DNA from 2 places in the Frankia sp. RB5 genome. Region 2 is predicted to be linked to the other one. Evidence: predicted binding sites of a transcription regulator. Region 2 holds the regulator's gene; the other holds the start of a gene.

Region 1 (5,263 bases), on a different contig from region 2:
CAGGATGATCACGCGGTGGAGGTTGAAGAGGCCGCCACGTCCACGCTCGCCCCGTTACTGCTGCACTCGCTGGCCGATCTTCGCGAGATCTGGGTGCCGTTGATCGAGGCGTCGGGCGCCCGCAGCGTGGCCGAGATCGGCTCGGAGAGCGGGGTCACCACCTCGCTGCTCGTCGATCTGCTCCGTCGAGGTGGGGGCGGCCGGCTGCTGGTCGTCGACCCGGAGCCGGGAGTGGAGCCGGCCTCGGGCGGCGGGCTCGATGTTCAGGTCATCCGTGGCTACAGCCCGCAGGCCCTGGACGGCCATGCCCCGACCGACGCCTACCTGATCGACGGTGACCACAACTACGCCACGGTGAGCGGCGAGCTGAGCGCCATCGCCGAGGCGGTTGAGCGGTTCGGCCGATCTTACTTCCCGATGGTGATCCTGCATGACGTCGGCTGGCCGGCCGGCCGGCGCGACCAGTACTACGCTCCCGACCGGATCCCCGAGGACGACCGCCAGCCCCACTCGTGGGACATCGGCGTCGAGATCGACAACTCCGGGGTGGTGCGCGGCGGCTTCCGCGGGATGGGGGCCTTCGCCTGGGCGCTGACCGAGGGCGGGCCGCGCAACGGCGTGCGTACCGCCATCGAGGACTTCATCGCGGGCCAGCCGGAGCTGCGCTTCTTCACGGTCGCCCCGATCTTCGGCCTCGGAGTCGTTGTCGACCGTCGAGCGCCGTGGGCCCGCCGCATCGCGGACCTGCTCACCCCCTGGGTGTCGAACCGGTTGTTGTCCCGGCTGGAGCGCAACCGCATCGACCTCTACCTGCATGTGCTGCGGCTGCAGGACTCCGCGGCGGCCGTCGCCCGCGCCCGGCAGCGGGAGTGGTCCCGGCTGGACGACGAGCGCAGCCGTCTCGCCGCGGTCGACCTGGAGCAACTGGCCCGCATCGCCGAACTCGAACAGGAGCTTGCCGAAGCGCGCCGCCGCGAGGCCGACCGGGAGCGGTCAGCCACCCGGGGCCGCGCCACGGTGGACGCCGACGCCCCGCGCCTCGCCCAGGTCGCCCGTCTCGCTGGCTCCGCGCTGCGAGCTCGCCTGGGCCCGGCCGGGCAGGAACGCCTGACCCGGGTCCAGACGCGCATCACTGACGGCGGCCAGGCCCTCCCCGCCCTGCGCCGCCGCTCGTCCTCCTCACTGCCTGGCCGGGACACGCCCAGACGGCCATGACTCCGGGTGTGCCGGGCGCCCGGGTGGCATGGCTGCTCGCCCAGGCACTGGGGTCCGCTGAACATCCGCGTGCGGCGTAAGGCTGGGATGGGTCTGGGCGGGTGTGGTGTTCGGGTGGACCGGACACCAGGTGGTGGGCGTAGGTCGTCGCGACGTGGGCGCCGGTCTCCGCCGCTACCCGCGCATGCCGCTCCTGGCACGCGACGGAATGCGGCTACTGTCCGCAGCCCTGGCATGCGGCTGTCGGCAGGTGGCCGGGGTGTGCGGCCTGTGGCTGCCGACTTGTGGCCGGAGTATGTGGCCTGCGGTTGTCCGCGTGCGGCCGGGCAGAGCGGCGTGCGGTTGCCGGCATGTGGCTGGGGTGAGCGGCGTGCGACCACTGGCGTGCGACCACTGGCGACCGCCCCGCCCCGCGCCTGCGGGCGGTGCCTGCCCTTGCCCGTCAGGTCCGCTGATCTGCCCCGTGCGCGGGTCTCCGTGGAGCGCTGGAGGAGCGGTTTCGCCGCGCGCGAGCCATTCCTCGTTGACGCTTCGGCTATGGCATGCCGAAGGAGGGCGGGGGGTGACTGTAGGGGTTGCGGCGGGGGCGCCGGTGGGGGTCGATGTGCGGGGGCGGGATGTAGGAGGGGTGGCCATCGTCCTCCACGGTGATCTGCCACTTGTCGTGGTGGACCTGGCGGTGGTGCGGACCGCAGAGGAGGACGAGGTTGGGGAGGGCCGTCGGACCTCCGTGCGTCCAGTGCCGAATATGGTGCGCGTCACACCACTGCGGTGGGGTGTCGCATCCGGGATAGGTGCACCCATGGTCGCGCGCGGTGAGAGCGCGGCGTAGTTGCGACGGGACGACGCGGCTGGATTGTCCGATGTCGAGAGGCACGCCGTGGGCGTCGAGGATGATTCTGCTGATCTCGGCGTCGCAGGAGAGCCGGGTGAGGACTCCGCGGGGGAGGGGAAGCCCCCAGTCGGTGATGGCGGCGTCGAGGCCGCTCGTGACCAGGGTCTCCCAGGAGACGTGGACGCTGAGGTGAGGGCGGACGCCTCCGCTGGTGGGTACGGCGGCGGCGGTCAGGGCTCGGGCGACGAGTTCGATCAGTGCGTCGGCGCGGCGGCGGGCGGGGCTGCGGACGTCGGGGGTGCCGTCCGCGGCGGGGCGGGGTGCGGAGAGCCGGTCGAGGGCGGTGCGCAGGAGCGCGGCGCCCTCCGCGTCGAGCTCCCCACTGACCAGGGTGGTGCCCTCAGGCGTGTCGATGAGGGAGAGCCGGCGGATGGCGGCGGGGTCGGGGGAGGGCCGTTGGTCCTCGTCGCCGTGTCCCAGTCCGCACGTCCCGTTGCCGTCGGTGCCGGTGTCGGTGTCGGTGTCCGCCTCGGCCGAGGCGTCGCTCTGGTTGTCGCCCCCGCCGTCGTCGCCCTTGGCGTGGCTGCCGGGGGAACTGGGGTTGTCGTCGTCCGAGGGGTCGCCGGGGCGGCCGCGATGGTTGTCAGCGTCCGGATCGCCGCCGGGGGACGTGTCGACGCGGGTGAGGTGCTCGCGGATACGGGCGGCGAGTTTGACCAGCGCGTAGGCATCGAAGGCTCGGGCGTTGTGAAGCAGGGTCTGTTCGGCGCGGGTCCGCTCGTCGGGGGTGACGTCCTTCGGAAGGGCGGCGAGGGCGGCGCGGATGACATGCGCGTGCTCGACGGTGATCTCTCCGTCGGCGAGTGCCTCCCCGGTGGCCTGGCAGGGGCCGTCGGCGACGGCCTGGGCCAGCGAGACCTGCCGCCGGGCCTCGCGGCCGGTCAGGGCCAGCCGGTCGCGAAGAAGACTGCCGATGTCGGTGGCCCCGAGGCGGGGAGCCAGATTCCGGTCGACAGCCTCGGTGATCAACCGGTTGTTGACGGCGGCCACCGGCCCGCCCAGCCGGCCGATACCCTCCAGCAGCGCGTCGAGGTCGCCGTCGGACAGTTTCCAGGCGGCGTCGGTGAGCAGGCCCTCGATCTGTTCGCAGATCACCGCCAACCGGCTCGCCATATCCCCCGCACGCGAATCGGGCGCGGACGGCCTGGGCAGGCCCCCGCCGGGTGGTTCGGGGGGACCGAGAAGGTCGCACGGATCGAGGGGTTCGGGTGGGTCGGGAGGATGCGCTGTGGGGCTGGAACTCTCGCCGCTCGGCGCGTGAATGACCATGGACCGAAAGTAGGGCGGGAACCTCGGACTGTCGAACGCATGTTTGAATCTGTGGATAGTTGAGGCAGGCCCGCCGGGCTGTGGACAAGGCGGTCGTGAGCCCTGGACGGGAGCCCTGGGTCGACGGGAACACGTCCCGCCCGCTCGCGCGGGGTACGGTGCTGGACTCGACCTCGCCGGGAGGCTCCGGCCCCCGACAGACGAGTGGGCGCCAGGGGGTGCGCTAGCAGACGGGCTGGTATGGGACGTCCGAGATGTAACGCCGCCACTCCGCGGCACTGATCTCCTTCGACGGGTCGGCGCAGGCGGCGGCGATCAGGCTGGCGTCGTCGACGCGGCTGATCCGGACGGTGTAGTCGTCACTCGCGGTGGCGATGCCGGAGCCGTCCGGTGTCCAGTCGACGGCCTGGATCCAGTCGCCGTGCCCGTTGATCGTGCCGATGGACGGTGGGCGGCCGGGGCCGCTGACGTCCCACAGGTGCACGGTCGTGTCCCAGCCGGCGGTGGCCAGCGTCCGGCCGTCCGGGCTGAAGGCCAGGTCGAAGACCCACTTCTCGTCAGCGGGGAACGATGCCACGGCCTTGGGGCGGGACGGATCGGCGATGTCCCACAGCCGTGCCGTGCCGTCGTACCCGCCGGTGGCCAGCCGCCGACCGTCCGGGCTGAACGCCACCGTCCAGACGTAGTCCGTGTGCGCTGTGATGGCGGCGAGCGGACGCGGGTGACGTGGATCGGCGACGTCCCACAGCCGAGCGGTGCGATCCGCGCTGGCGGTTGCCAGCAGACGTCCGTCGGGGCTGAAGGCGACCTCGTTGACCCAGCTGGTGTGCCGGTCGAGCACCGACAGCTCGCGGGGACGGCGCGGATCGGTGACGTCCCACAACCGCGCCGTGTTGTCGTAGCCGGAGGTGGCGAGGATCCGGCCGTCCGGGCTGAACGCGGCGTCGAGCACCCAGCCGTCATGGCCGAGGATGACAGACAGCTGGACGGGGTGGCGCGGATCGCTGACGTCCCACAGGATGGCCGACCGGTCGTAGCTGACCGTCGCCAGCAGCCGGTTGTCCGGGCTGAACGCGGCGTCGAGGACCCAGGAGTGGTGCGCGTTGAGGGTCGCGAGCCGCTCCGGATGCGCGCGGTCGGCGATGCTCCACAGCGCAACGAGGTCGTCGGCACCGGTGGAGGCGAGCAGCCGGCCGTTCGGGCTGATGTCGACACCGAGCGCGGACGCGGTATGGCCGGGCAGCACAGTCGCCGTCGCCGACGCGAACGACGTGCGCAGCGCGGCCCGTGCCTCGCGCACCGGGCTGATCCGGTAGGCGGCCAGCGACAGCCGGGCGGCCAGGTCGGCGTCGGAGTTGCGCACCGCCTCCGCGGCGAGTGCCACTCGCGCCGCCGTCTCCTGCCGGCTGGGTCGCACGTCGCCACCGGACGTCAGCGCGAGTGGGACGAGCGCGGTGATGAGCAGCACCGCGAGCACCGGGGCGGCGAGCAGCGCGACACGCCGCCGGCTCCACCGCCGGTGTGGTCGCGTCGCTGGTTCAGTCGGGGCGGGTCCGACGCCCACCGCGGTTCCCCCGGAGCCATCGCCCCCGGCGGCGGCGCCCAGCGTGCCGGGCATGGCGAACCCGGCGGGATCGGCGAAGCCGGTGCGATCGGCGGGCCCGGCGGGATGGGCGAGCCTCGGTGAGTCGGCGAACCTCTCTGAGCCGGCGATTCCCGCGGAGTCGGTGAACCTGGCCGAGTCGGCGATTCGGGCGGAGTGGGCGGAGTGGACGGATCGTGCTGACTCGGCGGATCGCGTGGGATCGGCGAATCCGGCGCTGCCGGCGGAATCCGGCCAGGCCGCGGGTCCAGCCGCGTCGTGGGCGACCTCGCGGCCGGTGC
Region 2 (5,263 bases):
CCTACGTCGGTTCCGGCAAGGCCCGTCAACTCGCCGAGGTCGTCGCCGCGACCGGCGCCGACACGGTGATCTGCGACGGCGAGCTCACCCCCGGCCAGCTGCGCCAGCTGGAGGAGATCGTCAAAGTCAAGGTCATCGACCGGACGGCTCTCATCCTGGACATCTTCGCCCAGCACGCGACCTCCCGAGAGGGTAAGGCGCAGGTCGAGCTGGCCCAGCTCCAGTACATGCTGCCCCGGCTGCGTGGTTGGGGTGAGTCGATGTCGCGCGCCGCGGCCAGTGGTGGCGGGCGCGCTCCCATCGGTACCCGCGGCCCCGGTGAGACGAAGATCGAGACCGATCGGCGCAGGCTGCGCGCCCGGATGGCCCGGCTGCGCCGTGAACTCGCCGGGATGTCCACCGTGCGGGAGACCAAGCGCGCGGCGCGGCGGCGCGGCGAGGTGCCCGCGGTGGCGATCGCCGGCTACACCAACGCCGGCAAGTCCTCGCTGCTCAACCGGCTCACCGGCGCCGGCGTCCTGGTGGAGGACGCGCTGTTCGCCACCCTCGACCCGACGGTGCGCCGGGCGACCCTGCCGGACGGCCGCGCGTTCACCCTGACCGACACGGTGGGTTTCGTACGCCATCTTCCCCACCAGATCGTCGAGGCGTTCCGCTCGACGCTCGAGGAGGTCGCCGACGCGGATCTCCTGCTGCACGTCGTCGACGGCTCCGCGCCCGACCCGGCCGCGCAGATCTCCGCCGTCCGCGAGGTCCTCAACGACATCGACGCGGGCGGCGTGTCCGAACTGATCGTCGTCAACAAGGTCGACGCGGTCGCTCCCACCGTCGTCGCGGAGCTTCGCCAGCTGGCGCCCGAGGCGGTGTTCGTCTCGGCCCGGACGGGGGAGGGGCTCGGCGCGCTCGTTGACGCGCTGTGCCTGCGGGTTCCGCACCCGGACGTCGAGTTGACGGTGCTCGTCCCCTATACCCGGGGTGAGCTCGTCTCGCGGGTCCACGCCCACGGCGAGGTACTCGGGCAGGAGCACACGGCAGACGGAACCCGCCTCACCGCGCGGGTGTCGCCGGCACTCGCCGCCGATCTCGACGCCTTCCGGGCCTGACCCACGCCGCGCCGGGTCCGGACGCCTGACCGGCTCCGCTCTGACCCGGCCGAAGCACGCCCGGATCGGCCTGAGTTCGTCGGACCGCGGATCGCCCAGCGGATCGGGCAGACCACGGATCGGCCGGCCGCCACGCGCGGCCGGCCGTCGCGTGGTCAGACCCTGCGCAGCACGGCGACGATCCGGCCGAGGATCGTCGCCTCCTCGCCCGGGATGTCGTTGAAGGCAGGGTTCTCCGGGTGCAGCCAGATCTTCCCGTCGCGGACGCGTAGGCGCTTCACCGTCGCCTCACCCTCGATCATCGCGGCGACGATCTCGCCGTTGTCCGCGACCGGCTGCTGGCGGACCACCACCCAGTCGCCGTCACAGATCGCGGCGCCCATCATCGACTCGCCGACCACGCGCAGCAGGAACAGCGTGCCCTCGCCGACGATCTCCTTGGGCAGCGGGAAGACATCCTCGATCGCCTGCTCGGCGAGGATCGGGCCGCCGGCCGCGATCCGCCCGAGCACCGGCACGTAGGCCGCTGACGCCTCGCCGCCGGGCGCCGCGGCGGCCTCACCGCCGAACGCGGGAACCACCGCGGCCGGCGCCGCCTGGGCGCGGCGGCGCGGGCGGTCCGGGCTGAGCACCTCCATCGCCCGCGGACGGTTCGGATCCCGCCGCAGGTAGCCCTTCTCCTCCAGCACCTTGAGCTGGTGCGCCACGCTGCTCGTGCTGGTCAGGCCGACCGCCTCACCGATCTCGCGGACGCTTGGCGGGTATCCGCGCCGCTCCACGGCGGCCCGGATGACCTCGAGCACCTTGCGCTGCCGGGGGGTCAGTCCGGCCGCGTCCGCGGGGTTTTCGGGAAAGGCCCGCACGTTGCCGCGGGCCCCGCCCCGGCGTGTACCCCTGCCTTGGGTGGTCATCGCTACCGCTCTCCTCGTCGCGTACGTCGTTCGTCGCGTACGTCGTTCGTCACGTACCTACTCGTCGCGTACGTGGTCACCAGCTGGTCACCCCACGTCCGACGGGTGAGCGCCGCGTCGCGGTCGGGATCGCCCGCGATCCCGACACCCCCACGGCGTGCGTCCGTCCGCGACCCGGAGAATCCACCCGGTGCACACCTGATCGTCTTGACGGTAACCGGACGGTCGCGGAATCTCAAACGCTTGTTCGAGCGTGTCCTCTTGCCAGATCCGCGCCGGGTGCGACAATCGACCAGGAGTTCGATCGAACTGGGGTTCGCCCGCCTGGTGGTCCCGGCCCGCTCGCCACGGGAGGATGTCGTGAGTCCCAGCTGCTCGGCGCAGGTCATCGACCTGGCCGTGGTCCGGGAACGGGTCGCCGGGCGGTCCGCGGGAGCGCCGGCTGGCCGTCCCGGTCCTCGATCGGTGCCCGCCAACGCCGGTCTGTTCCCGTCCCATTCCCGGTCCCGCGAGGCGAGGGCGGCGCCTGGTCGGGTGTCGTCGCCGAGCTGCCAGGGGCCGCGGGGCGGTGCGGCGTCGCGCGGGCCCGTGGCGCGCCGGGACGGTGCGAGGTCGGACGGCACCGCGGCGCCGCACGGGCGGGATCCGATGCCGGCGCCTGGTCGCGGGCCGGCCAGCGGGGTTCCGTCGCGGTCGCGAGTGCGACGGGAGCCGGCGCCTCTTCGGCTGACCAGGCGTGGTCGGGTGGTGGTCACCATGGCCGCGGCGATGCTCATCGCGGCCATGCTGGCGGTGGTGGTGCCACGGGCCTCGCTGGCGTGGTCGGACGAGCCGCCACGCGGCCACCTGGTCGTGGCGGGGGAGTCGCTGTGGGAGATCGCCGCCGTGCTCGAGCCGGACGCCGACACGCGCGTGGTGGTCGATCGGCTGATGCGGATCAACGATCTGTCCTCCGCCCAGCTCACCCCCGGCCAGTTCCTCTTACTGGATGGGTGAGGCCCGGCGGGGGTATGTCGGGAGCCGCCTGATCGGACACCGGCGGTCGCGACGGCGGGTGGTCGATGGTCGCCGCGGTGACGCCTCCGCATCGGGCCGGGTGCGGGCGGTTGAGGCGGCTTCGCCCAGGGTCGTCGGGCCCCCGCGGGCTGATGTCCTCGTGTGGCATGCGGGGGGTCGGTTTTCCCATCCATGGGGTCGTGCGCTAAGTTGGACACAACATCTGGTGCTTACGTAGGTGTAAGTCATCCACAGGTGGATCCACAGGTCTTCCACAGAACGAGGGCCGCTCGTCCACAGGTCCCACCGGATCGGTGCGGCGGTGGGGCCCGCGGTCCGTCCCGGTGCGCCGACGTCGGGACGGTGCGGAAGGGCTGTCGGCCGGCTCGGTGAAGGAGGCGTCTCGCGTGCGGTGCCCGTTCTGCCGGCATCCGGACAGCCGTGTCGTCGACAGCCGAGAGGCCGAGGAAGGCTCAGCGATCCGGCGCCGGCGCTCCTGCCTCTCATGCGGCCGCCGGTTCACCACGATGGAGGAGGCGTCGCTGCGGGTACTCAAGCGCAGCGGTGTGACCGAGCCCTTCAGCCGCGCGAAGGTCATCGCCGGCGTGCGCAAGGCATGCCAGGGCCGCCCGGTGCGCGACGATCATCTCGCCCTGCTCGCGCAGCAGGTCGAGGACGCGGTGCGGTCCGCCGGCTCGGCGGAGATTCCCGCGGAGGCGATCGGCCGGGCGATCCTCGGCCCGCTTCGCGAGCTCGACGAGGTGGCCTATCTCCGGTTCGCCTCGGTGTACCTCGCCTTCGAGTCGCTCGCCGACTTCGAGAGCGCCATCACGGCGCTGCGGTCCGAGACCTCCGGCGCCCGCCGCGGCGCGGAAGCGGCCAGGAACGCCGGCCGCCGCGGTGACGACGACGGCCCGAGCTCGGCGACGGGTGCGTTGGAACGCGCCGGACCTGCCGCGGTGCCGCCGGACGGGGAGCTCGACGGCGAGCCCGCCCCCGCCCGCGGCGGCCGCGCGGCGGACGGTGCCGACTCCGCCGCCCGCCGACGCGCCGGCACCAGCCAGCTGAACGTCGTGGAAGGCGGCCTCGGCCGGGACGGGCTCGTCGCGGGAGAGCACGGTGCGGCCAGGGCGCTCGGCGCGCCTGGCGCCACGCCGGCGCGCCACCCCTGACAGCCCGGCGAGGGCCACAGGCCACGCCCCACCCGGCATCCGGCCCGCCGTTTCCCGTCGAGCCCCACCGTCTCGCCGGCCGGTTCCTCTGATCACCGGGGTGCCCTGCCCGACCGGCGAGCGCCGCCGGTACCGCGCGTCCGCCGCCGGTGCGGCCTGGCCGCGGTGTGCGCGGGCGCGCGCCGCGCTCCGCCGGCGCACACGGGCGAAGCCCTGACCATGCGCTCGCCCACGGCCGGGAACGCTGCGCCCCACCGACATGACACGGCACCACGCGCAGGCACGGCACGGCGCAGAGACACAGCACGACGCGCAGGCACAGCACGACGCGCAGACGCAGGACGACGCGCAGACGCAGGACGACGAGAGATACTGACAGGACGAGGAGCGTCATGACCGAAAGTCGCGGTACCAAGGCGGGCAGGTCGGGGGCCAGGACGGCGACCGGGCTGAAGATCCGCCGCTCGCGCACGACCGCCGGGGTCCACCCCTACGACGAGGTCACCTGGGAGACCCGGGACGTCGTCATGACCAACTGGCGGGATGGCTCGGTCAACTTCGAGCAGCGCGGTGTCGAGTTCCCCGACTTCTGGTCGGTCAACGCCTCGAACATCGTGACCAGCAAGTACTTCCGCGGCGCGCCGGGCACGCCGGCCCGGGAGTCCTCGCTGCGCCAGCTCATCGACCGGGTGGTGCTGACCTACGTCGCCGCCGGCCGCGAGCACGGCTACTTCGCCAGCGACGCCGACGCCGAGGCCTTCGAGCACGAGCTGACCTGGATGCTGCTCCACCAGGTCTTCAGCTTCAACTCCCCGGTCTGGTTCAACGTCGGAACCCCCGCCCCTCAGCAGGTGAGCGCGTGTTTCATTCTTTCAGTTGATGACACCATGGAGTCGATTCTCAACTGGTATCGCGAGGAAGGGCTGATCTTCAAGGGTGGGTCCGGGGCCGGGCTCAACCTGTCGCGGATCCGGTCGTCCAAGGAGCTGCTGTCCTCCGGCGGCACCGCGTCCGGGCCCGTCAGCTTCATGCGCGGCGCCGACGCGTCCGCGGGCACGATCAAGTCCGGCGGTGCCACCCG

Evidence for each region. The regulator LexA, encoded in region 2, represses DNA repair genes until DNA is damaged. The targets are predictions, from matches to a motif close to CGAACNNNNGTTCG.
Region 1: the regulator LexA is predicted to act here: its motif matches at 3,412-3,425, upstream of AC6EXY_RS03200 (HNH endonuclease signature motif containing protein).

Annotation. Positions count from the first base shown of each region.
Region 1 is NZ_JCBATA010000004.1:86,475-91,737, forward strand. Features, by position in the region: gene AC6EXY_RS03195 (class I SAM-dependent methyltransferase) at 1-1,215, shown strand, start outside; gene AC6EXY_RS03200 (HNH endonuclease signature motif containing protein) at 1,751-3,223, opposite strand; gene AC6EXY_RS03205 (WD40 repeat domain-containing serine/threonine protein kinase) at 3,603-5,263, opposite strand, start outside.
Region 2 is NZ_JCBATA010000066.1:11,317-16,579, forward strand. Features, by position in the region: gene hflX (GTPase HflX) at 1-1,103, shown strand, start outside; gene lexA (transcriptional repressor LexA) at 1,259-2,014, opposite strand; gene AC6EXY_RS26850 (LysM peptidoglycan-binding domain-containing protein) at 2,759-3,010, shown strand; gene nrdR (transcriptional regulator NrdR) at 3,418-4,182, shown strand; gene AC6EXY_RS26860 (vitamin B12-dependent ribonucleotide reductase) at 4,575-5,263, shown strand, end outside.